2 regions of the Rhodopirellula sp. UBA1907 genome follow, and region 2 is predicted to be linked to the other one. Evidence: riboswitches for the same ligand, from Rfam matches in the RefSeq annotation. Region 2 holds a riboswitch; the other holds the start of a gene.
What was found. A riboswitch is a leader RNA that binds a small molecule or an ion and turns the genes downstream of it on or off. The one in region 2 is predicted to bind cyclic di-GMP.
Positions count from the first base shown of each region.

Region 1: another riboswitch for cyclic di-GMP. It lies ahead of B2R17_RS13435 (Flp family type IVb pilin); the one in region 2 lies ahead of B2R17_RS17985 (hypothetical protein).

Region 1 is NZ_DDGH01000060.1:125,450-137,855, reverse strand. It holds gene lepB (signal peptidase I) at 1-1,443, opposite strand, end outside; gene B2R17_RS13445 (hypothetical protein) at 1,506-2,822, shown strand; gene B2R17_RS13440 (DinB family protein) at 2,892-4,070, shown strand; cyclic di-GMP riboswitch class I at 4,367-4,478, shown strand; gene B2R17_RS13435 (Flp family type IVb pilin) at 4,658-4,837, shown strand; gene B2R17_RS13430 (A24 family peptidase) at 5,285-5,842, shown strand; gene cpaB (Flp pilus assembly protein CpaB) at 6,035-7,246, shown strand; gene B2R17_RS13420 (type II and III secretion system protein family protein) at 7,414-9,174, shown strand; gene B2R17_RS13415 (AAA family ATPase) at 9,271-10,500, shown strand; gene lnt (apolipoprotein N-acyltransferase) at 10,594-12,405, shown strand.
Region 2 is NZ_DDGH01000083.1:122,234-134,639, forward strand. It holds gene B2R17_RS17980 (DUF1553 domain-containing protein) at 1-2,486, opposite strand, end outside; cyclic di-GMP riboswitch class I at 2,763-2,846, shown strand; gene B2R17_RS17985 (hypothetical protein) at 2,927-3,577, shown strand; gene B2R17_RS17990 (Tad domain-containing protein) at 3,686-4,840, shown strand; gene B2R17_RS17995 (TadE family protein) at 4,845-5,354, shown strand; gene B2R17_RS18000 (hypothetical protein) at 5,458-6,153, opposite strand; gene B2R17_RS18005 (arylsulfatase) at 6,297-7,712, opposite strand; gene B2R17_RS18010 (arylsulfatase) at 7,870-9,990, shown strand; gene B2R17_RS18015 (FAD-dependent oxidoreductase) at 9,987-12,406, shown strand, end outside.

The DNA.
Region 1 (12,406 bases), on a different contig from region 2:
ATCATCGAGCGTCAGCTTGGCTTCGCCGGTTTTCAAATCAATTTCACAAAGATGCCGCACGCCAGCTTCGACGATTTCAAACGTCAGTTGCTTTGCGTCGGCAGAGGTTTCGATGTTTTGGGAAACGATCAAATCACCAACCCAGTGCATCCCATCGGCACCATGATAGGAACCGCCGAAATCCACCATGCCGCGAAATTGAGCCAGATCACCACCGGATTCATAATCCATTCGGAAAACGCCATCGGATCGAGTTTGTCCAATGAGACGTCTGAAACGAGAAACGTTTAACGGACTGGGCTTCTGGTCATAGACACGATCGGAATCGACATGCAGATACGCGTCGTAGGCGTAGAAGTCGGTCACGAGGCGGCCGCTGTGTGGGTTCACGTCTGCCAATGACTGTCCCGCGATCGCTGCAGCCCATTGTTCTTGGTCTGGGAAATGGTGGAAGTAACGAAGCCACTTGGTTTGTCCGTCTGCGGCCTTCACCGTTGCGGTAAGACCTTCGGTGGACTGGTTGACCGACCAAGAATCCTTCGGAACCGAATCGCCGCCCGGTGTCCAAGGCTGCAACCGTGAAGGGTATCCCGCCTCGATCAACGCCTGTGCCTGATGCTCGCTGTCGTAAACCAAATGGCTCATCGCCATCAATTTCTCAGGTGACTTGCGTTGGATCTCGCCGATCCCGGTCGACGCCTCTTCCGCGTTTTGGCTCGCGTAGACATCGCCGTATCGAATCGAAATGGTTTCGCCGGGCAGGCCAACGAGACGCTTGATGTAGTTTTGCTTTGGATTGACCGGAACCTTGAAAACGATCACGTCCCAGCGTTTGGGTTCTTTCAGCGTGTAGGCAAATTTGCTGACCAGAATCCGATCACCGCTAAACGTTTGGTGATCGGGATCGTTGACCAGATCCAACGGGTTCACGTGCCGACAATTGGGACAAATGCCGCCGACAACGGCTTTTTCCAGAGCGGGCGTGCGATTTTCCAAACTCGCTCCGATTGGGAACTGTTGCCCACATTGGTCGCAAAAAACGTCTTTGTGAGCCCCCATCAGGGCCGGGGCCATCGATCCGGTGGGAATAACGAAGGCTTCTGCAATGAAAGCACGGAATAGCAAAGCCAAGATGAACGCCACCGCAAAGGCCTCCACGGTTTCGCGTCCGCCCTGCAATCGGAAGACGGCGGCTCGTTGCTGCGGAATCGTCAATGCATCGAAAGCCGCCTGGGCCTCCGACACGGGACCGTCCTTACCGGACTTCGATTCGGTCGATGATTTCATGATGTTGGAAAATCGGGGTATTTTGCGAAGGACGCAGTCTAGCGAAAGATCGTCTCGACCGGACCATCGGTTTTTTTCGTCCAAACCGGTGCAATCCCGCCAATGCAGTGGTGGGAACCTCGGCTGGTTTTGGGCGCAGAATCCGACCGAACACACCTGAATAGAGGAAACTGCAAAACTCTTTCACGGACGAAAGGGAGCCTCTGTTCATTCCAGGGATGATTTCTGCCGTGAAACCCGCGATCCAAGCCGCTCGGTCCCCGGCCCACCGCTGGATCCTTCCGTTGATTCTCGGCGTGGCGATGATGGCGGTCCTCTCCGCTCAATCACCGGGCGATCCCGTCGTGGATTGGCCGTCGGTAGATTCTCCGACAATCGCTTCCCCCAGCGATGCAGTCCGGACCGCGGGAATGACGTTGACCTCCAAGGAGGTTTCTTCGCTCGAGCTTGAAAGTCCAGAGCCGATCGAAACGGTTGTCGTCGAAAGTCTCACTGAACCGGTCGGAGCGGAATCGTCGATCAGCTACACGCGGCACCAGGTCATGCAGTGGGCGTATCAGAACTCCCCCGAAGCCAACATGATCGACCAAGAATCCCGGGCGGTCGCTTGCGGAGTCGATTGTGATGACGACGATGCCGTCTGCCAACTTCGCTTGATCCGGTCAGTCTTGGCCGAGATCGCTCTGGGTCGCCGTTCGGACGACGCGGCAGATGCGGCAAAAGCTTACGACCGATTGCTGGCAGCACAGCTCGGCAAGCAAATCGCTCGACAAGGGATCGAGGTGCAAAACCGATTGATCGACTTGGCAAACGAAGCCGATCGATTGGGCGTCCCCGATGGAAACGTCTTGCAACTACAACAAGCCAAACTGGTTTGGCAGGACATGGAAGTCCAACAAACGTTCGCAACGCAAAAGCTGAGACAAGAACTGGCCCGACGCACCGGCCGCCCCGAATCCGAAGTCGCAATCGCGGTGACAATCGATTCGTTGCAATCCACCGAATCCGTCGACGCCGGCAGCAGCGTTGCAATCGCCCTGGAAAATCGCAATGACTTGAAAGCAGTCAAGCAACTGTGTGCAGGCATGCGAACCTGCAACTTGTCCTCGGCACGGCAACTGATGGGTGCACTCAGCCCGGGCGCCGGTTTGGCCATCGCGTCGGCCACCGGAAAAAAGCTGTTTTCGTGTTTCTCACCAGATTCGAACACAAGCGATCTAAATTGCCGCCGTCAACAATGTTCGCTTCTCCGCGAATCGTTGTCGGATGTGATCCGCAACGAAACATTGCAATCGGTCCTCGACGTTCGCCTGGCGAACGCTCGTCTTGGACTGATCGATCGACAATTGCAATGGGCCGAGGAACGGTTGGCTGAAACGACGGCCGCAATCGAACTGGACCAACAACCCGTTGGCTCGGATGACCTGATTCGTTTGGAACTCGCGAAGTTGCGTGGCGATCAACTCGCGCGGCAACTGGATGTTTCATTGGCGATCACAGAGTGGAAACGTGTGCAAGGGATCGTGTTAGAGTAGCCTCTCACGACCATTCCACGATTCGACCACGCCGCCTCACGGTGCGTGGCAAACCGATAGGCCATCGCGATGAATTCGATCTCTCACTACAAGGGAACTGCTGCATCACTCTTTGGTGCGGCACTCCTGATGTCATTGATCAGTGCTCCTGCCCAAGCCGCCGAGGGTGATCCGGTTGCGGTTCGCGTTTCGCCTGGAGGAACAGTAACGATTGAATCGCACTGGGGTTTGAGTGTTGCGGTCAAAGCTGAACTGAAGAACTCGAGTGATTTGTCGCAAGGCGATGCGTCCGCGATTCCAGAGACTGACGCGACGGTGACGGTGGGTGAGACCGGCACCTACCTGCTCAGCCGACCAGCCAACGAAGCCGAAGTCACTTGGCAACCAGTACCCCAGAATGAATTGGAAGCAGATTCAGCCAGTAAGACACCAAACGACATCCAAGTGAGCCATCTGGGCGATACAGCCGTTCATGTTCAGCTGGACGGTGTTGACCTCGTTGTTGCAGGCCTCGGTTGCACTTCCGAAACGCTGGCATCAATAAAGAACATTGATGCGGTCATCGGATCGGACCTTCAACGTTTTGTTGTCGAAGGCCAACCAAAGCCCCCGAGCGTTCGGAACTGGATCTCAGTTTCATCGGCATTGCCCGAATCGGTCCAAGTCAAAACGCAGGATCACAACACGGTTGCCATCTCATCCAAATCGGCTGATTCCGAAACGAAGCCGGCTGTTGTTTGGTGGAACGTCTCGACGAAACCGTGGCAAATGCCCGAGGAGATGGACAAACTCTTCGCCGCGATGAAAAAGTCTCGTGCCGAGTCTCAGGCGGTCTTTGCGGAGCTGACAACGGCTCAAATGAACTTCAAACCCGCCAACGGAACTCACACGCCTCGCTGGAATGTGGAGCACATGATGGGGCGTCAGTTGCTGTTTTTCTCTCAGATGTATCACGAGGCTGACGCGTCGATTCCTGTGATGGATCTAAATCCCGCCCAAATGCCGCCCGACTATAAATTCGCCAACGCGGATTGGAGTGGAGCTGAAGAAGCTCGTCAGATGCAACGCGTCAGCGACTTTTCGCGTCGGTTTGCTTATCTGCTGGATGGATACTCCGTCGACGACAAAGTGCCGGGCAGTCGTTGGCCTACATTGAAGGCTTTGCTGAAACAAATGGATCGGCACTACAGCGAACACACAACCAATACGAAAAAGAAATTTTCGCTGCCCGGATGGCCTAAAAAGTAACTCCGCCGAGTTCGGGTTTGCGGAATATCAAACAGAGGGGCAGTGGTCTTCTATAAGTGCATGCGCCCATTTGTCATTTTTACAATCGCGGCCGGCCGCCTAATCGTTATGACCGGACCAACCCGGCAACTTGCCTCGCCGTTAAGGTTCGGCCAACCGATCTTTTTTGACACCTTCGTTTTCTGTCGTAGTGTTCGGTAGTGAGAAAGTGAATGGCCCAAATGCGGCGGTTCACTGCCACGTCGAACATTCGAAGGTGTGTTGCCTTGGACTGCTCGACTGGGTCAGCCGAAGTTCCCTGACAAAGGCAAACCGTTCGAGAGGACGGCACGCAAAACCACGGGTCCGTGAGTCGGTCGATCGCATTGTTTGCGTTCGGCTTGGCTTCAGGAAAGCCGAGTTGCCGTGGAAAGAACTCTTCGTTGTTTCAACCTGAAACACGCTCGAGTTTGAACCGAGGCTTGTCAGTTTAATTTTCATTGACGAAGGCTGTTGTCACCTGGGTCGGTTCACATCGAATCGACTGACATTTTGTCGCCGGGTTAACGAGACATAATCGTGGCCCCCGTTTTTGTCTGGAGTTAGACATGAAAAAGTTTGCTGAAAACGTTGTTGCTTTCCTGAAAGAAGAAGACGGACCAACGGCTGTTGAATACGCCGTCTTGTTGGCCCTGATCATCGTCGTTTGCATCGGTGCTGTTACCACAATCGGTAACAACGCCAACGCAAAGTTCGGCGAAGCTGGCGATGCAATTGCTGCCAACTAAGTGCTGATCCGGCGGGTCCGTCCCGTCAATTTGGCGACATTCCGAATGGCGGCGAGACCACTCTCGCCGCCTTTCGGTATCGCCCGTGGGGGAGCCCTATTGCGACGACGATGTGGATCGACATGAGACGATCCGCCATTGAGAGATTCGATGGATGTCTTAGCTAACACTCATTTCACACCTTTTAGGTTTGCCCCCGGGCATCGAGCGAATGAACTACCCACTAATTCCCGCTGACGCTGCCGCCCATGTCTGGCAATTAGCCTGCTGTGGCGTGACTTTGCTGTTCGCAATGTTGAGCTGGATGATCGGTCCTCGCTGATCCATCCGTTTTGACCGGAAACCAATAAAACGTTCACCGCCAACTCAAACACCTTCCAATTTGAAACCACCAACGGACGACTCGTTTCACGGACGACTCGGCCGAAGAAACACGGGGAAATCACCATGGACACTCTCCTTCACGGCATCACCGAAAACTGGACCATTTGGTTCGTGACGGTTGTCCTTATCGTTGCTGCTGTCATCGACGGCATGATTTTGAAAGTCCCCAACTGGTTGACTTTCCCGTTCATAATCTGCGGATGGGCACACTGCTTTATCCAAGGCGGCTTTCCCGAACTGGGATACAGCTTGCTCGGCACATTCGTCGGCATGATGTTGCTGTTGCCACTTCGCAACGTTGGCGGCATGGGTGCAGGCGACGTGAAACTGCTCGCTGGCATCGGAGCCTGGTGCGGAACCATGATCACGCTGAAAGCCTTTGCTGCGACCGCCATCGTCGGCGGAATCATGGCAGTCTTCATGATCTGGAAGAGCGGTGCATGGATGAAACACTACGCTCAATTCCTGAAAATCATGGAAGAGTGGCGAACGATTCGCAAACCTGAGCAGCTCGCCGCGATTGCTCGAGAGCGAAAACCGACCATGTACCTGTTGCCATACGGAATTCCGATGGCCATCGGCACGATCATCTACTTCGCCGCCACGGGCCAATTGGTCTGATTCAAATTGAAGATCGAGGGCCGCATGGTACCCCCATGCGGCCTGTCATCATTTGTGCCCCATTTTTCGGGGATTTTCCTCCTAGCGTTGGAAATTCGAAGCAAAAACTCCGTTTGGCAATCTGTAGCGATTGCGCAAAGGGACTCGGTTGCCCCAAGTGTGTTTAGCTCTTGAAGACTCACACCCGATACCGTGAGTGACGCTTCCATTGCGGGCGGTCGGTCATCGATCGAATTCAACGCGAGCAGTCTGTCACCTCTGGTTACCCACTCGATTGCCATGCGAAACAAATCAGTCTTCCTCATCTTGGCCTGCGTTTGCGGCACGATTGCCGCGATCGGCGTTAGCCAATGGATGCAAGCTCAATCGACGGGTCAGAGTTCGGTAGAAACGGTCGAGATCTTCGTCACCGCGAAAACCATTGACATTGCCGAAGAAATCACCGCTGACAAAATCCGTCTCGAACAATGGCCCGCCGATCGTGTTCCGACCGGTGCGAGTGGCAAACTCGAAGACGTCGAAGGCAAATTTGCGCGCCAGCGTTTCTACGAAGGCGAACCCGTGATGCCGGTCAAACTGATGGCTGATGCGAACGGTTCATCCCAAACCATTCCAGTCGGTTTCAGCGTCGTGTCGATGCGAGCCGACCCGGAGAGTAGCGTTGCGACCCTCGTCCGCCCCGGCGACCGAGTGGACGTGATGGCCTACTTCGTCAAAAGCGAATTGATTCCCGAGACGACCGCGAAAACCGTTTTGACGGGTGTGCGAGTCTTCGCCGTTGATGGCCGCACCGAACGCGAAGTCGATTCGGAAGCCGAAGCCAAACCGGCACGTTCAATCTCGCTGCTGATTCATAAAAAAGACACTCCCGCTTGGACCTACGCTAGCGAACTCGGAAAGATTCGCCTGACGCTCGGTAACCCAAGTGACATCAACGAAACAAAAGACGGCGAGACCGACGGCGGTGCCGGGCAAGAATTCTTGCGATGGCTCTCCGATTATCAGATCGCTCAAGCTCAACGCGAAGAAGATAACAATCGCGTCGAAACTCCTGTCGTGAAGCCATCCATCCAAGCACCCAAAAAAGAGAAGAAGCGGGGCTTCAAGATGTTGAAAATGTCCGGTGGCGTGCTGACTGAATACTGGATCGAAGAAGGCTCCAGCGTGCCAAAGGTATTGGCAGAATCAGGACGTGAAGAGCTGGAAGACACAAACACCGACCTGCGAACTCGTCCGGGTGCAGATTATCCCCTCCCTAGCGAGAACGAACTGGATGAACCCAGTGCACCGACCGATTACAGCTACCTGAACGGATCGCAAAGTCCGTTTTACAACAGCGGACCAACGAACCGATCCGAAGGGGACCGTTCGCAATCCGATGAGTTTGGTCCGACCAGCCGCTAACGGCCCGGACGAAAACAAGATCCACCACTGATGCCAAGGCAAGTTCGCTCACAGCGAATCGCCGCCCAGCCCGCCGCTAAATCGACGGACTGATCGCCGAGAGTTCATGGATGAATTCTCGCGGAGATGAATGAATAACTCGACCCGCCCCGGCAAGGATGCCTCAGATGCGAGTGTGCACTTTTCTTATCCGTCGCGACCTATCGGTCTGCTGTCTGCTCGCCACCGCTTTTGGGTTGGTGATGCTCTCGGTTGCTCAACCGGTGATGGCTCAGTCCGCGACGACGCTTGCTTCAGCCGCGGGCGACCATCAGATCAACCAAACCGTTGAGCGGATGGATTTGATCGTGAAGAGCAGTCGCATTCTCTCGCTTGGCGAACGCATCCCGCGGTTCCAAGTTCACAACGAAGAAGTCCTGGGTGCGACCCCGGTTTCTGAAAATCAAATTCAGGTCTTCGGCAAGATCCCGGGTACCACCCAGATCAACCTCTGGGACACCGAAGACAAACTCTACACGATTGACGTCACCGTCGTCGCAGACGCTCGCGAAGTCGAAGGCATCCTGAACTCGCAGTTGCCGCTGGCATCGCTTCGAGTCACGCCAATCGGTGAGTCGGCCATCATCTCCGGCTATGTCACCAGCGTTGACGATGTGGACAAAGCGGTTGCGATCACCGAACAGTTCTACACGACGGTCATCAACAACATTCAAGTGGTCGGTATCCAACAAGTTCTGTTGCATACCAAGATCATGGAAGTCAGTCGTACAAAGCTTCGTGAGCTCGGCGTCGACCTGGCAATCCTCGACGACAATTTCACATTGCTGAACGGCCCCAGTGGAGTCCTCGATGTCGGTGCCGGAATCGTCGAAGGTGACGTTGGCTTTGGTCCCGTTCCACTAGGCGATACGAACCTGCGTTTCAACGTCAACGGTAATTTCGAGGCACTCCTCAATGCCTTGCACGAACAACGCCTGACCAAGCTGTTGGCAGAACCAACTGTTGTTGCCACTCACGGTCGACCAGCACGATTCACCGTCGGTGGTCGAATCCCAACGATTGTGCCCGGACAAAACGGACAAGTTCAAATCACTTACGAAGACTACGGCACAAGCATCGACTTCTTGCCATTCGTCGTCGGCCCAGGACGTATTCGCCTGGAAGTACGACCAGAGGTCAGCGAGCCCGATCCGTCGCGAGCCGTCACCGTCAACGGTACCAACGTGACCGCTTTCACGACTCGCTATGTTGAAACGGCAGTCGAAATGCAAGCGGGCCAAACGTTCGCTCTGGCTGGTTTGCTACAAAGCCGTACCGAATCGACCACTTTGCGCACACCATTTTTGGGAAGTTTGCCTTACGTCGGGACATTGTTCCGCAAGATGCAGGAACGTCGCAACGAGATCGAATTGCTGATTCTGGTCACTCCAGAATTGGTGGAAGCCATGGATCCGCACGAAGTGCCTCGCGGTGGTCCAGGCATGAACTCACACTCGCCTGACGACAAAGAGTTCTACCTCTATGGTCACATCGAAGTGCCAAACTTGAAAGCCAACGATTGCGACAACGAAAACTTGCAACCTGGCATCAACGGCGGTTTCCACGGAGGACAGATGAATTCCGGTCCGATGCTGCACCAGGCACCGATCTACCAGGATTCACTGAACGGTGTCCCTGAGCACGTCTACCCGCAAGGTGAGATTGTCGATCCAACCATGTCGACTCCGCAAGCCTCACGGAACGTTACGCAACGGGCAATGCCAAACCCATCTGGCTACTACCCACAGCGGACTGCACGAAACACCGCGTCGCCAGCGAACAATCGTTTCGGTGCCGGCGAGTTGCTTCCACCGAACGCGATCGTCCCCGGTCCACAACCGACGAAGGTTGCTGAAGGCGTGATCGTCAGCCAACCGGACTACAGATGATCGTCTGAGTGAACTCGATACGCCCCACCATGTCGCCCGCTGGACAAGCGGGCTGTCCCCTATGAAACCTTTCTCCGTCTATCGAAGCTGCCTGCTATGAGTAACGTCCTACGATTGGCCTTGGTCGATCCAAACGACTCCTCCCGCGAAACACTGAAAGCGATGCTTTTGGGGATGGATACTGTTTGGTTGGAAGCGGACTGCTCACGCTACGAGTTCTTTCCCGACATCGTTGATCAAACGACTCCCGATGTTGGAGTCATTTCGCTGGACACCGATTCCACCGCCGCGATCAAACTGATTGAGCGGATCACTCGCGAAACGCCTGATACGGCGTTGCTCGCAACCAGTGCTGTCAGCGATGGACAGTTGATTCTGCAGGCGATTCGCGCAGGAGCACGTGAATTTCTGACACTGCCTTTGGTGGAAGAAGAACTGTCATCGGCGCTCGGCCGGATCAGCCAAACCAAATTCGGTGGTGGCGACACTCGCAATCGATCTTGCGAAGTCATCGCGATCGCTGGAGCAACCGGTGGAGTGGGAACGACCAGCACCGCCGTCAACTTGGGCTGTGTGCTTGCCGAAGAAAGCCGCAACAGCGTCGCGTTGTTGGACCTGGATTTGGCTCTCGGTGACGCCGACGTTTTCTTGGATGCCATCCCGGACTACACGCTCGCCGACGTCGTTCAAAACATCGGACGATTGGACATTCAGTTGCTGAAGAAGTCGCTGACGAAGCACTCAAGCGGTTTGTACTTGCTGCCGCGACCAGTGGAGCTGCACGATCTCGAAGCAATCGACACCGAAAGCCTTCGCAAGGTCGTTGGTTTGCTGAAAGCCTCTTTCACGCACTTGATCGTCGACCTGTCGAAGACCTACAACGCGCTCGACATGATCGCGATCGAATCCGCATCGAAGGTGTTGCTGGTCACTCAATTGGACTTGCCATGTCTCCGCAACGTGGTTCGTCTGATGATGAGCTTCGATGAAACCGAAGGCCTTGCCGAACGCGTCGAAATCATCGTCAACCGTGCAGGTTTGGACGCTGGTCAAATCAGCCTGAAGAAAGCGAAGGAAACACTCGGACGAGAGATCTTCGCGTTGCTGCCTAACGACTATCGCACGATGGTCGAAGTCCGCAACAACGGTGTGCCGTTGATCACGCAAGCCCCGAAGGCAGCCTTGACCCAGGCTTTCCGGGACGTTGCGTATCGATTGACCCACCGAGAAAGCGCAGTGGCTGAAGAAGAAGGTGCTGGAGGGGACGACCACGCCGGCAACGAAAGCCGCTGGAAACGATTCTGGCCGGGCGCCGCGAAGGCGTAACACTTTCGCGGAAATGTGAAACGGGTTGCCGGCCCGCGGTTGGGCTGGTATTTCACGGGGATACCAACCATCCCGCGAACGTGAGCCCGTCCGTTGAGCGAAAACATATCCGCCTCTGACACTCCCGCGTCGGAAGTCGCCACCAAGCCACCATCGCCCGAATCAGCCTCCATCGGATGGCTTTTCGCGGCATCGTCCGCGTTCGCGATGGTGCTTTGGCTCTCGGGACCTCCGTTTGCGATCGGTCCCTTGGTGTTCATCGCACTGGTTCCGCTGCTGGCGATTGCGGAAGTGGCTCCAAGCTCTTCTTGGAAACGTCCCCTCTACGCCGCATCGCTCGCGTATTGGTTGGTCAGCCTTCAAGGGCTTCGCTACGCCCACCCACTGATGTTTCTGCCTTGGATAGCGCTGTCAAGCTACTTGGCAATCTATCCGGTTCTCTTCGTCGCATTGCTTCGACGCTGCCGTTTAACTGAGAACGATGGGAGCACGCAATCATGGCGTCACCGCATTCCCGTTTGCCTTGTTGCCGCGGTCCTTTGGGTTGGCTTGGAATGGATCCGCAACTACTTCTTCACCGGAATCTCGGTGTTGATGCTCGGCCACGCGCTCGCCGACATGCCGATCCTCATTCAAATCGCCGATCTGGGTGGAACCTATGCGGTCAGCTTCGTGGTCGTCTGCGTCAACGTAGCGATGTTCGATGCACTGAACCGATGGGTCGTTCGACGAACATCGAGTGCGTTTGACTCTCCAACGAAGTCGATCGTGATCGCTGGCGGTTTGCTGATCGCCACGCTGGTCTACGGGTCGATGACGATGAACGTCGCTACGGAACCAACCGGCAAAACAATCGCGCTTCTGGGTGGCAATGAGCTGACGGTCTACGAACAAGACATCGTGCGAGAACAAGAGATCTTTGCCGCGTACGGTCAGATGGCAATCGATGCGGTTGCCAAATCGAAGACGCCGGTTGATGCAGTCGTTTGGCCCGAGTCGATGTTCTCAGGCGGATTGCCTTGGATGACCACCGGCGCCGATCTGGTTGTTCCTGACTTCATGCAGAACCCAGCGGCAGCACCGCTGCAGCCTGAACAACTTCGATTCGCCGTCGAAAACAACCAGATCGATTTCCTGAATCGCGCCACCAGCATTCAGCGAGCGATGAGGGCCAGTTCCACAATTCCGATCGACGCACCGCCGGCGATCATTGGCGGGTGTGAACTGGTCCAGTACGCGGATCGTCCCAGTCAATACAGCGGCGTCATTTGGGTGGATGCGACCGGAAAGATGTCCGGCACCTACTCGAAGAATCACCTCGTCCTGTTCGGAGAAACCATTCCGTTGGTGCACAGCTTGCCATGGATCAGCGACATCGTCCCACCAGGACTGGGATTGGATCGCGGGACGGAGCCAGAACGCTTTGACTTGAACGGAATTTCGCTGATGCCGAACTTGTGCATCGAGACCGCGGTGGAGCGGATTCCCGTCAACCACATGTACCAACTGAATTCGCGAGCCAACCCAAAGTTGCCGGACGCAATCGTGACGTTGACCAATGACGTTTGGTTCCACGACTCAGCGGTCGTGGATCACCATTTGCGATGTGCACAACTGGTTGCCGTCGGATGCCGGCGCCCGGTTTTGTCCGCAGCCAATGGTGGCCCGACCGTTTGGATTGATTCGGCCGGTCGAGTCGTCGAGCGATTGGCGAAGGGACAAAGCGATGTCATCTATGCCCAACCAAGGCGAGATTCGCGGACCAGCCTGTATGTTCGCATGGGGTCTTGGCCGGCCGGCCTGATGGGCGCGGCCACACTTTGCGGACTGGCATGGATGACGTTCGATTGGTTGACGCGTCGGCGGAAACGAAACGCAATCGTCGAAGCCACTCAACCAAATTGAT
Region 2 (12,406 bases):
CGACCGCTGGGGTCGAGCGTGCCGGCAGCAACCAACATCGCATCGCGAATCGCTTCCGCGGGAATGCGTCTGCGAACGGCCCGACCTCGCCATCGGTTTTCAGGATCGAGTGAGACTCGCGGGTCGTCATCCGAAACCATCGATCGTGAATACGCGTCGCTGCAAACGATGTTTCGAATCAAACGCTTCTGACGCCAACCGTTGCGTACAAAGTCGATCGTCAACGCATCCAACAACTCGGGATGAGTCGGTTTCTCGCCCCGAACGCCGAAGTTGTCGACGGTCCGCACCAGTCCTTCGCCCATCAGGTGCATCCAGATTCGGTTGACACTGACCCGCGCGGTCAGCGGGTGATCAGGATCGGTCAACCACTGTGCCAACTCCAACCGACCGCTTCCTTCCAAGGGTTCAAACGCGGTGGTGGATTCACTGAAGACCTGCGGAATGCCTCTCGGGACGATGTCGCCCAGATTGCTGACCTCACCCCGAATATGAATCGGGCAATCCTCCTGCTCATCGCTCGGTAAATCGGCCAGCGCCATCGCGGTCGGAACGGGGGGCGGAGCATTGGCGACCAAATCGGCTCGTTGTGACTTCAGTTGCTTGAGTGTCTGAGTCAACGCGGTTCGCATCGCGATGTTTTGTTCGATCTCCGCGTCTGATTCACCCGGGTCCTTTTCGCCATCGACCTGAACCCACTGCACGGCATCGGCGATCACATAACCATCCGTCCCACGGTTCGAAAGCGTGACCTGCGACTGAGTTTCCGCCTCGCAGTCAAACTCCTTCAGCACGCTGTAAGTGCCCGTCGTCGGAGGAACCGTCTGATTCAAAACCAGATTGTGAGTCTCGTCGTTCAACTGCACCGTGACAGGCAGATTCGACGCCCGATTGCCGCTGGAGTTGTAGTGAACTCGAAGCTCATACCGTCCGGCCTTGGGCAAGACCGCGGCAAACCGGATCGACGCCTCCCCTTTGTTTCGATTTTCGTCGTGCACATAACCTTTGCCAACAAACCCAGATTTGTACGTCGATTCAACCCAGTGACCTTCACGAACGGCATCGACATCATCGATCGTGATGCCTTCGAGTTCCGTCTTCTCTGCGAGAAACTTCAGTTCCGACTCGACTGCTTTGATCTCTTGATCGAGGCCTTGCAGCGATTGTTCGTGTTCACGAATGGACTCCTTGTGCTTCTTCGAAATCGGAAGCGGAGTTTTCTCCCAAGTGCTGACGTATTGCTGCGACTCACCATGCAGTGTTCGCGTGCTGCGAAAGATCCCAGCCATCGCGTAGTAGTCTCGCGTGGTGATGGGATCAAACTTGTGATCGTGACAGCGAGCACAACCAAACGTCATGCCGAGGAAAGCACGTCCGACCGTGTCGAGTTGCTCGTCGACCACATCCATCCGCAACTTGGTCTTGTTGCGTTCACTCAGCATCTTGGTGCCGATCATCAAGAACGTGGTGGCGACCAACTTGTCACGTCGATCTTCATCGGAAGAGGCCGGCATCAAATCACCCGCGATCTGTTCGCGAATTATCCGGTCGATCGGCATGTCGTTGGCAAACGACCGCACCAAGTAATCGCGATACCGCCAAGCGTCATGATGCGTCGCATTGAAATCGCTGCCGTTGCTGTCGGCGTAGCGAGCCACGTCCATCCAGTGCCTCGCCCAATGTTCCGCAAACTGCGTGCTGGCGAGATAGCGATCCACCAATCGCCGCCAATGTGCGTCGCTGGGATCCGCTTGAAATTGTTGAAGCGCTTCAGGATCGGGCGGCAACCCAGTCAGATCAAACGCCAAACGTCGCAGTCGCACGCTCGGGCTTGCGATCGGAGTTGCGGTCAATCCTTCGGCGTCCAAGCGTCGTTGCAGGTAGGCATCGATCGCGGAATCAGAATCAAACGCAACCGGCGACTCGCTCGAGCGAGGAGGCTGAAACGCCCAAAACTGCCGAGCTTGTTCCCAGTCGAATGACTTTGACTGAGAACTTGTGAGCTGTTCCTCTTCATACATCAATCTTGGATCAGCCGCACCATCGCGAATCCATTTTTCAAAATCTCGCACCACGTGATCGGGCAGCTTTCCCGAGGGTGGCATCTCGGAGGACTCGTACCGAATCGCCGCCATCAGTTCGCTTGCCGCGGGATCGCCAGGTCGGATGGACGGCCCACTGTCACCGCCAACTTCCCATCCTTCCTTCACATCCAAACGCAACGAACCGCCGAGGTCATCCGAATCTTTAGCATGGCATTCATAGCAATGCTCGATCAGAACCGGACGAATGCGAGCTTCGAAGAAGTCAAAGGATTCTTCGTTCGATTCATCCGCGGAAACCATCGCTGCACAACCGATGGTTAGCCCAAAAAAAGCCAGCATCCATCGAGCGGTCGGCCAACGATTGGCGAGCGAACAACATCGATCGCCGATTGGTTCAGCGATGACGTTGTCAAACAAGGGCGGGGCGAACGGACTCTTCATTACAGAACCGTCGATCAAAAGGTGGGGGAGAGGCGGGCCCTATAGGGTACACCATTCCCAACAACCGTGTGCCACGCGAGTCATCGCACCATCAATCCGTTGGAAACAGAGGTCAAAAGTCGACCATTCCGCTGCAAAATCGTTTCAACCGGCACGAGCGGGCGAACCACTGTCGCAGTCGCACAATCTGCAACCGGGGATGGCTCACAAAAGCCCACCTGCTCATTCGTGACCTAGTGTTTGTGTTAGCGACGTTGTGGGCTTCCGATTCGACATTCAAGAAAACGGCAAACCACGTGTAAACGTGGGACGCAAAGTCATGGATCCATGTTGAAAAACTTGGACTGCCAGACCGCCCTGGATGCTTATCGACATCGCGAGAAGATGTGGTTGTCACATCGAGCGGGGGGGATTTCCTGCTCACACCGAAGGCGCACACCATGCGGAACGAACTTGCCCTTTCAAAGCTACTCCTCGCGGGCCTGCTGGGCTTATGGGTTTCACTCACCCCAAGCGACGTCTCTGCAGACGATCGTAAATCGATCTACTTCATCGAAGAAAACTGGGAACTGACGCTGGGCGATCCCGAGCCTGACATCAATTCGCCACAAGTATCGTTTTTCGTCTTTCCGAACCGAGACGACGAATCTCGCTACTTTGAGTTGCAACTGAACTATGCCGCAGATGCAACCTATTCAAGCGGTGGGTTTCGCGTCACTGCCGCGGTCAACGACAAGGCGGTCGACCACGAACGTGGTGGAGACTTTCAAAACTGGTCAGCGAGCAACGACTGCATCCGATGGACGACCGTCATGGCCGTCAAGAACTCTCGCTATCTCTTCGCGATCAAAAATGGTGAGTCGGCTGATTGGGGAGCCTTTGGAGGCCCTGACTACTTGGTTGAAATGCCACATGAGAGCGGTGATGGCCTGATGAAATATCACCCCGATACAAGCCTCGCGAATGTCGACATCGGATTCGGAGCCAATCGTGTTCGTTCGATTCGATTGAAAAGTATCCGGGTCGTTTTTGAGGATGGCAGTGACCAAGTCATCACAGTCAATCTGACACCGACGTCGATCAATTCGTGATCGAACGATCGGATCAACGTATCGTGCCAATGCACAGTGGACGAATCTTCAGAAGATTATCCGTTCGTCTCCAACCATCGCGTTCTGCCATCATCCAGTTGAAATCAAATGTCATCCAAATCGATCATCCAACTCCGCTATTGCATTCAAGAGCCTGAATCCCGACGCGGCGCCGCGGGAATCTTTGGCCTCATTCTCTGTGTCGCATTGTTCACAGTCCTGGCGGTCGTTTCAGAATTTGCCTACATCAACACCGCAAGAACAGAACTCTCCAGGTCCGCCGATTCTGCTGCACTCGCGGGAGCCTGGGCGTTGTATGATGCTCGCGTCAACGGGGACCACGATGGCGTCAACCAGGTAAAGTCTTCGGCAGACCGAATCAGCTCCGCCAATCACATCGGACAAATCCAGGCTCATGTTGGCTCAGTCGATCACGCGGTCGAGATTGGATCTTACGATCATGCGACTCAAGTCTTTGAGCCAATGAATGATTGGGCGTCGGCCAACGCGGTCCGCGTCAATCTCCATCTGACAAACTCGGCTCATGGCGAACTTCCGTTGCAGCTGGCTGGATTGACTGGTCGAAAATCGCAATCTCTTCGTCAAAGCGTGACTGCAGCATTCCAACACAATATCAGCGGGTTCAAGCGTCCACCGAACAATGGAACCAAGATTGACATCTTGCCCATTGCTCTGGATGAGGAAACTTGGCAACTGGTCAGTGACAAACAAACTTCTGACGACTTGATGTACTTCAACGGATCGGTCGTGGAAGGAAGCGACGGCTTCCACGAATGCTCACTCTATCCAACGGGAACCGGTGCTCCTGGTAATCGTGGAACTGTCGACATTGGATCATCCAACAACAGCACCAGCGATCTTCGCCGCCAGATTCTCTATGGAATCTCGCAAGATGATTTTGATGCTTTGGGACGTGAATTGGTCTTTGATGAACACGGCGAACTGTCCTTGAACGGCGACACGGGAATCAGTGCGGGAATCAAAGCCGAACTCAGCTCCATCATCGGTGAGAAAAGGATCATTCCGATCTTCCGCAAGGTGCAAGGCAACGGCAACAACGCCAACTACACCATCGTGCGGTGGGAAGGAGTGAGAATCCTCAGCGTGAAGCTAACCGGCCCGATGAAGAAGAAGCACCTAACGATTCAGCCCACCCCGATGATTGCGAGAGGGTGCGAATTCGACGTCGCAGGCAATGTCCACAGCGAGTTCTTGTACTCTCCTGCAATGTTGGTGGACTGATCTCATGAAACGTTCATTGAAAGGAAGACCTGCCCGCCGGAGACGCGCCGAGTCGAAAGTCTCTTGGGAACAAGGCCCTCGCAAGAAGACGGAATGCACTGCCAGCACATCTCGACGATCGTCTTTGTTGCGTCATGGCGCTGCGGCCGTCGAATTCGCATTCATTGCCCCGTTGATGATCTTCTTGACCTTTGGGCTGATCGAACTTGGAAGACTCAGCATGCTTCGCGACAGCGCGATTCATGCCACCCGCGAGGGCGCTCGAGTTGCAATCAAGCCATCGGCAACGACGAACGAAATTTCCTCTCGAGTGGAGGAAGAACTTGGTTTGATGGGAATCAGCGGCGGCAGCTCAACCGTCGATTTCACAAGCGACGGTTCCACCGGAGTGGAATTGGTCACAGTCAACGTTTACATCCCAATCGCCGAAAACAGCTGGCTACCAAACACTCTCGCGATGGGACACACCAACATTGAAGGATCCACGACCATGCGGCGTGAGAGCAGCAACTGATTTTCAATTGAATTCCCAGGAGCTCGCTCACACGACTACCGCTTGAATATGAATGTTCGGCGTTGCGTCAACCAACGCCGAACATTCCTTCAAAACCCAAACTTCAATCTTCTGATTTTGCAGCTTCCTCATCAGATGCGTCCGACGGTTCCTCTTCGTCCTTCGCACTCGCTGCAGCTTTCTGTTCTTGCTGGCGACGCTCTTCTTCACGTTGCTTGCGTTCTTCTTCCAAAGCCGCGTTGGCTTTTTCCAAGCTGGCCTTCGCGCTGGTGAGCTGCTGTTGCAATTCACCCGTTTGAGCTTCCATCTCCTTCTTCAACGTTGCGACTTCTTGCTGAAGCTTTTTGCGTTGTTGCTGAGCGATCGTCTCAGCTTGCTGGGCTAGCTCCCGAGCGTCGTCAGACTGTTTCTCAGCCTTCTTGGCTCGCTCAGCTTGGGCTGCGACATCGGCTTTCAAGGCAGCAATCTGCTCTTCCAATGAAGCGACCTTCTCATTTGCTTCCGCGATCGCAGCGTCTTTCTCTTCCAACGATTGATTAGCCGCCGCGACTTCAGCTCGCAATGCGACCAGCTCGGTCGTCAACGCGACGTTCAGTTCGCTGGGATTGTCCATTCCGCCCATGTCGTGAGCAGTCATGCCACCGGCGACTGATGAACAGTTCGTCACCTCGGTGGGACACGCGGGAGCGGTCACGCACTTGGGGGCACAGGTGGTTTTGCGAAAACAATCGCCCGCGAAACCGGGTGCGGCGAATGAAAGGGCCAGCGTGAATGCGGCCGTCGAAGTCTTCTTCATCATGGTGTCGATCTTCTAAGGTGGGTCAAAACAGGTGGGATCGGAGAAGGTCGCTGCTATTCGCGACGTCTCCGATTTCATCCTAATTGCGACCGCCGATCGCGCAGCAAAAAATCCACCAAACCCGGCTCAACGAGGGCATCCCCTCAAAACAGCCCGTCTTCGCGAGCCATTTCGACCAATCGTTCCAGCTCCTCGGGATGTTCTTTTGAAACATCGTTTTTCTCCCCCGGATCAGACGACAAATCAAACAGTTTCCAACCATCCTCGTTGACAACTGGCTTGCCATTTCCGCTGCGTCGCTTCTTGGTTCCGCCGGGATAGTTCACCGCTTTCCATTTTTCTGAACGAAGCCCAACCGAGGTCGGGCCTTCGCTGCTGGCCCAGTACAAATAGCGATGCTTGGTTTGCTTCTCAGGTTGATTCAGCAGAGCGGGCAAGTAGGAAATCCCATCGATGTCTGCTGGAGGTTCCGCACCAGCCAACTCGCACGCGGTCGGCAAAAAGTCCCAAAACGCGGAAGGGTGATCGCTGATCGAATTCGGTTCGATCGTCCCCGGCCATTTCGCGATGAAAGGCACGCGAATGCCACCTTCGTGCATCGAACGCTTGCTGCCTTGAAGCGGACCACTGCTGTTGAAGAACAAATCGCTGTGGCCTCCCTCATGATGCGGCCCATTGTCGGACGTGAAGATCACCAGCGTCTTTTCGGTCAGATTGAGCTCCGCCAACAAAGCCATCATGCGGCCCATGTCTCGATCCATCCGAGTGATCATCGCCGCGAAACCTTTCTCTGGGTTGGGCCATCCTTCATCGGCGTAGATGCCATAGTCCGGCACCTCCATTCCGTCGCCATTCAATCGACCGCCTTCGTTGTTGGCATGCGGGATCGTCCAATGAACGTGCAATAGAAAAGAATCGGACTGATGCTCGCGAATGAAATCAAACGCAGCATCCGTCATCACGTCGTGCGAATAAGTTTCTCGTTTGACTGCAACGCGACCGCGAGCGATCGGATCGGTGCTGATCACGTTGCCGGGATAGAAACTCTGCTTGTAGTTTTTCCACAGGAACGGCGGGTAATAGTTGTGGGCATTGGATTGGTTCATGTAGCCCGTCCAAGCATCAAATCCATTGGCGAGCGGATGGCCTGGGTTCTCGATCTCTTCGGGAACATCCACATTGCCGAGCGCCCATTTGCCGACCCCACCGGTGGCATAACCAGCCTGAGATAGCAACGAGGCCACGGTCGGTTGCTCCCCCGTCAAATTGCGAGCCGCGTTGCCAATCAATCCGGTGCTGCCAACATGCTTGCCCGTCCACAGCGTCAAGCGAGAAGGGCGACACACGGTGTGTCCGGCGTAGTGATCGGTGAATCGAATTCCATCTGCCGCCATTTGGTCCAGATGCGGCGTCTGAATTCGAGTTTGGCCGTAACACCCCAGGTCGCCGTATCCAAGGTCATCGGCCATCACATAAATGATGTTGGGTCGGAGTGCCTCGCTGCTGACGGATGAATCGGCGTTGTTTGACTCGTCCCCTGAGACGATTTGGCAACTCACGACGATCCAGCAAAACGCCCCAGCCCAACGCGGGAAAGACCGGAGGAATCGAGACGATGTTTGAGATGGGACCAGCCTCGCGAGGTTCATATTTCGGTTCTAATCTTTGGGCATCAAGTGAGTTCGGCAGGGGTGCCACGATCCTTTTCAGATTAACATGCCGACGAAGACAATGAACGACGACCTAGGAAAACACGCAATGAACGCTCGGCGAATCTCCTGCACCACACTCCTGATGCTCTGTTTCAGCGTTGCGAATTTCGCCCACGGTGCAGACGAGGACACTCCACCACAGCGTCCCAACGTGCTGTTGATCATGGTCGATGACCTTGGGTATTCCGATCTGGGGTGCTACGGCAGCGAGATCGAAACACCCAACTTGGATGGCTTGGCAGCCAACGGATTGCGTTTCTCGCAGTTCTACAACACCGCCAAATGCCACTCCTCCCGCGTGTCGTTGCTGACCGGTCAATACTGCATCGCGGCGGGAGACACCTCGCTGGCCCATGCCGTCACCAGCGCCGAAGTGTTGCAAGCCGATGGCTACTTCACCGCCATGTCGGGAAAGTGGCACCTCGACAAACAGCCCACTGACTTCGGATTCCAACGCTACTTTGGTCACCTCAGCGGCGCCTGCAACTACTTTCGCGGCGACAACACATTCCGTTTGAACGGCGAACCGTGGATCGTTCCAGACAAGGACTTTTACACAACAGTCGCCGATGTCGATTACGCGATGCAGTTTCTCAACGAAGCGGAGGAGAACGTCGATCCGTGGTTCCTTTATCTCGCCTTCAACGCGCCGCACGCACCCCTGCAAGCCTTGCCGGAAGACTACGCCAAGTACAAAGGACGCTACGACGAAGGCTGGGACAAAATCCGTGAGCAACGTGTCCTGCGTCAACACGAACTGGGCCTGTTGCCAAAGACATCACAACCTAGCGAACGACCCGCGCACATCCCCGCTTGGGAGACGTTGACAGAGAAACGCAAGGGGTTCGAAAACAAACGCATGACGGCGTTGGCGGGCATGATCGATCGCGTGGATCAAGAAGTCGGCCGGTTGATCGAACATCTCGATGAGACCGGCGAACTTGACAACACGTTGATCTGGTTCGTTTCCGACAACGGTGCTTGCCCGTACGATCGAGTCAGTCAGAAGATCGAAGCCGAACCCACCCGTGGCGATGTCTCTTGGAGCGATTCCACCGGATGGGCTTGGGCTCGCAACTCACCCTTCCGGTTGTACAAACAGAATCAAACCGAAGGCGGCATCAACACGCCGACCATCGTTCATTGGCCAGCGGGTCTGAAAACCAAGGCTGGCAGCATCGAGCGCAGCCCGGCTCACTTGATCGATATTCTGCCGACCATCGCCGATGCCGCTGGCAGCACCATCCCAACGACTTTTGCCGATCGTGATCTGCGACCGGTTTCGGGCCAATCGTTGCTGCCGATTTTCGAAGGCGAAACCATCGACCGCGAGCAACCCATTCACTTGCTGTTTTCATCCGACCGAGGCCTTCGCGACGGCGACTGGAAGATCGTGAGTTTCCGCCAAGGTCCTTGGGAGCTCTACAACATCGCGATCGACCGGACGGAGCAGCACAACCTCGCTCACCAGAATCGTGATCGCCTGACGCAAATGGCCCTGAAGTGGAACGAAATAGCGAAGGAGGTCCTGCACACTCAAACCTTCGATCCCAAGTTCGGAGTTCCGTCAGACAACCCGGTCTCGATGACAGCCACTCACCCTGAGTGGACGGATTTTTCCGTTGATCCCCAAAACAATGTTCGAGGCGGCACCGGCCGCAAGAAGACACCCAAGTCAAAAGCCAACACCTCGAAAAGGGCAAACGGTCCCATCCGAGCCCGCAAGAACACGCAACTTCAACAACGCGAATCGGAGCTGCATCTAACGTTCACCGGGGACGATCCAGGAATCGCGATCGATCATTTGCCGGAGAACATTCCACCGGGCCCGTACCGATTGGCGTTTGATTTGCTGAGCGAAGCTGAAGGCAACGGCGAAGTGTTCTACACAACCACACCTGACCAGTCCCTACCCAAGGGCCAACACATCCCGATCGAAATTGAATCCGATGGACAATGGCATTCGCACACAATCTCCCTCGGTGGCGCCACCAAAATCTATCGATTGCGATTGGACGTCAGTGAAGGAAAAGGACTGGCTCAAATCCGAGGGCTAAGGCTGCTCTCATCCCAAAACGAACCGGTAATTCGCTGGCCAATCACGAGAACCAAAGTTCTGAAGTGAGCCTCGCTCGGGGCGGAAAATTCTTGTTTGCAGGTCTCGAGACGGGCGAACAAAATGTCACCTTTGGCTATGCTATCGGGTTCCCCATCCCACCTTGCAAACCCACCCCACAACGAGAAGCGATCCCTGGAATGCATTCCCACCAGAGCTCCCGACCATCGTATTCCAACCGCCAATCCGCCCCCGTTTGGCTTCGCATCGCGTTGACGGCGTTGGCCTCCGTGACCATCGCGACCGCAACCGCGCAAGCGGCGGATGTGTTTGTCGAAGCTGAGAGTTTTGACACGCATGGCGGATGGAAGTTGGACACCCAATTCATCCAGCAAATGGGATCGCCGTACTTGATCGCTCATGGACTGGGGCAACCGGTCGATGATGCGACCACCAACGTTGCGATCCCCGAGTCCGGCAAGTACCGGGTCTGGGTTCGCACGATTGACTGGGTTCGTCGCTGGGACGCGTCGCCTTCCCCGGGAAAATTCGAACTCCACGTCGACGGCAAAAAACTGGACACCACCTTTGGAACGAAGCACGCGACTTGGGATTGGCAGGATGGTGGCGTGGTCTCGTTGACCAAGGGTGACCACACACTGTCGCTGAAAGATCAAACCGGTTTCGATGGTCGTTGCGATTGCATCTATCTGACCACCGAACTGGACGAAACACCGCCTGCCGTGGACGACGTCTTGTCGCCGTGGCGTCGTGACAAACTGGGCCTTCCCGAGCAACCTGTCACCAAAGGTCCTTATGACTTGGTCGTCGTGGGTGGCGGTTACGCTGGCATGGCGTCGGCGATTTCAGCGGCTCGAATGGGATGCCGCGTGGCATTGATTCAAGACCGTGGCGTTTTGGGCGGCAACGGTTCCAGCGAAGTGCGAGTGTGGGCGATGGGCAACATCCGTCGCGGCAAGTTCCCTCGCATCGGCGAGATCGTGGAAGAGTTCTCTGACAAAGCCACCAAGTCACCCGGCACCTACGAAGAGTTCGGTGACGAGCAAAAAGAAGAGATCGTCACAGCCGAACCGAACATCGATCTGTTGCTGAACCATCACGCCTATGCGGTGAAGATGAAAGCCGACAGCGAAACCAAGCAAATCGAACATGTGCTGGCCTTGAACACGAAAACCGGCGAAGACCTGCGAGTTGCCGGCGACCGTTTCGTCGACTGCACCGGCCATGGATGGATCGGCGAATGGGCCAACGCGGATTTGGACATCACCGACAAAGGCCGCATGGGCATGAGCAACATGTGGCGATGGGACGAAGTCGAGCAGGCTCCTGAATTCCCCGCCACGCCTTGGGCGTTGCCACTGAACATGGACGACTTCCCGTACCCACGTGACCACCATGGTCAATGGTTCTGGGAAAGTGGTTTTGACATCGATCCACTCGGCGACGCCGAAGCGATCCGCGACTGGAACCTGCGAGCCGTCTACGGTGCGTTCAACGCGATGAAGAATGGTGACGGTGCCGCCGATCACCCCAACGCTCAATTGACCTGGGTGGCTTACATCGGTGGCCCTCGAGAAAGTCGCCGACTGCTCGGCGACGTGGTCCTGAACCAAGAGGACATCGTCAGCAAACGCGAATTTCCGGATGGCTGCGTCCCCAGCACTTGGTCGATCGATTTGCACTATCCCAAGAAAGAATACGCCACCAAGTTCCCCGAAAACCCGTTCATCAGCATCGCGGTGCACGACCGCCGCGTGGACCGTTCTTACGGATACCCCGTTCCGTATCGCTGCTTCTACAGCCGCAACGTCGACAACTTGTTCATGGCCGGTCGCTGCATCAGCGTCACCCACGAAGCCCTCGGCACCGTCCGCGTGATGAAGACGTGCGGCATGATGGGCGAGGTCGTTGGCAAAGCCGCCTCTCTTTGTACGCTGAACGATTGCACTCCTCGCGACATCTACGAAGAGCACTTGGACGACCTGCTGGAACTGCTCGAACTGCCTGGCAAGGCTCGCCGAAGCACGCCTTCCGCGACGATCGTGATCCCGGACGACGCGATGGAAAAAGCCGGCCCGTACGGCCCCATGTCAGGCTTGGATCCCGAGAAATTGCCCGGCATCGTGATCGATGATCGACAAGCCAAGACGACAGGCAAATGGGCCAAGGGACAAGGTCTCAAGGGCTACGTCGGCTGGGAATACCGCTACGCATCGGCCAATTCCGGCGCGACCGCGACCTTCCAAACCAAGTTGAAGGAAGCCGGTCAGTACGAGTTGCAGATCTACAGTGCCCCTCATGAAAATCGTGCCACGAAGCTAGCCATCACCGTGACCGCGCCCGGACAAGAACCGAAAACCGTTCGGATCAACCAACGCGACACGCAAGGCGGTGCGATTCCGGCCGGCAAGTACTTCTTGCCCGCGGGCGCCGAAGTGACCGTCGACTTCTCCGCCAAAGACTC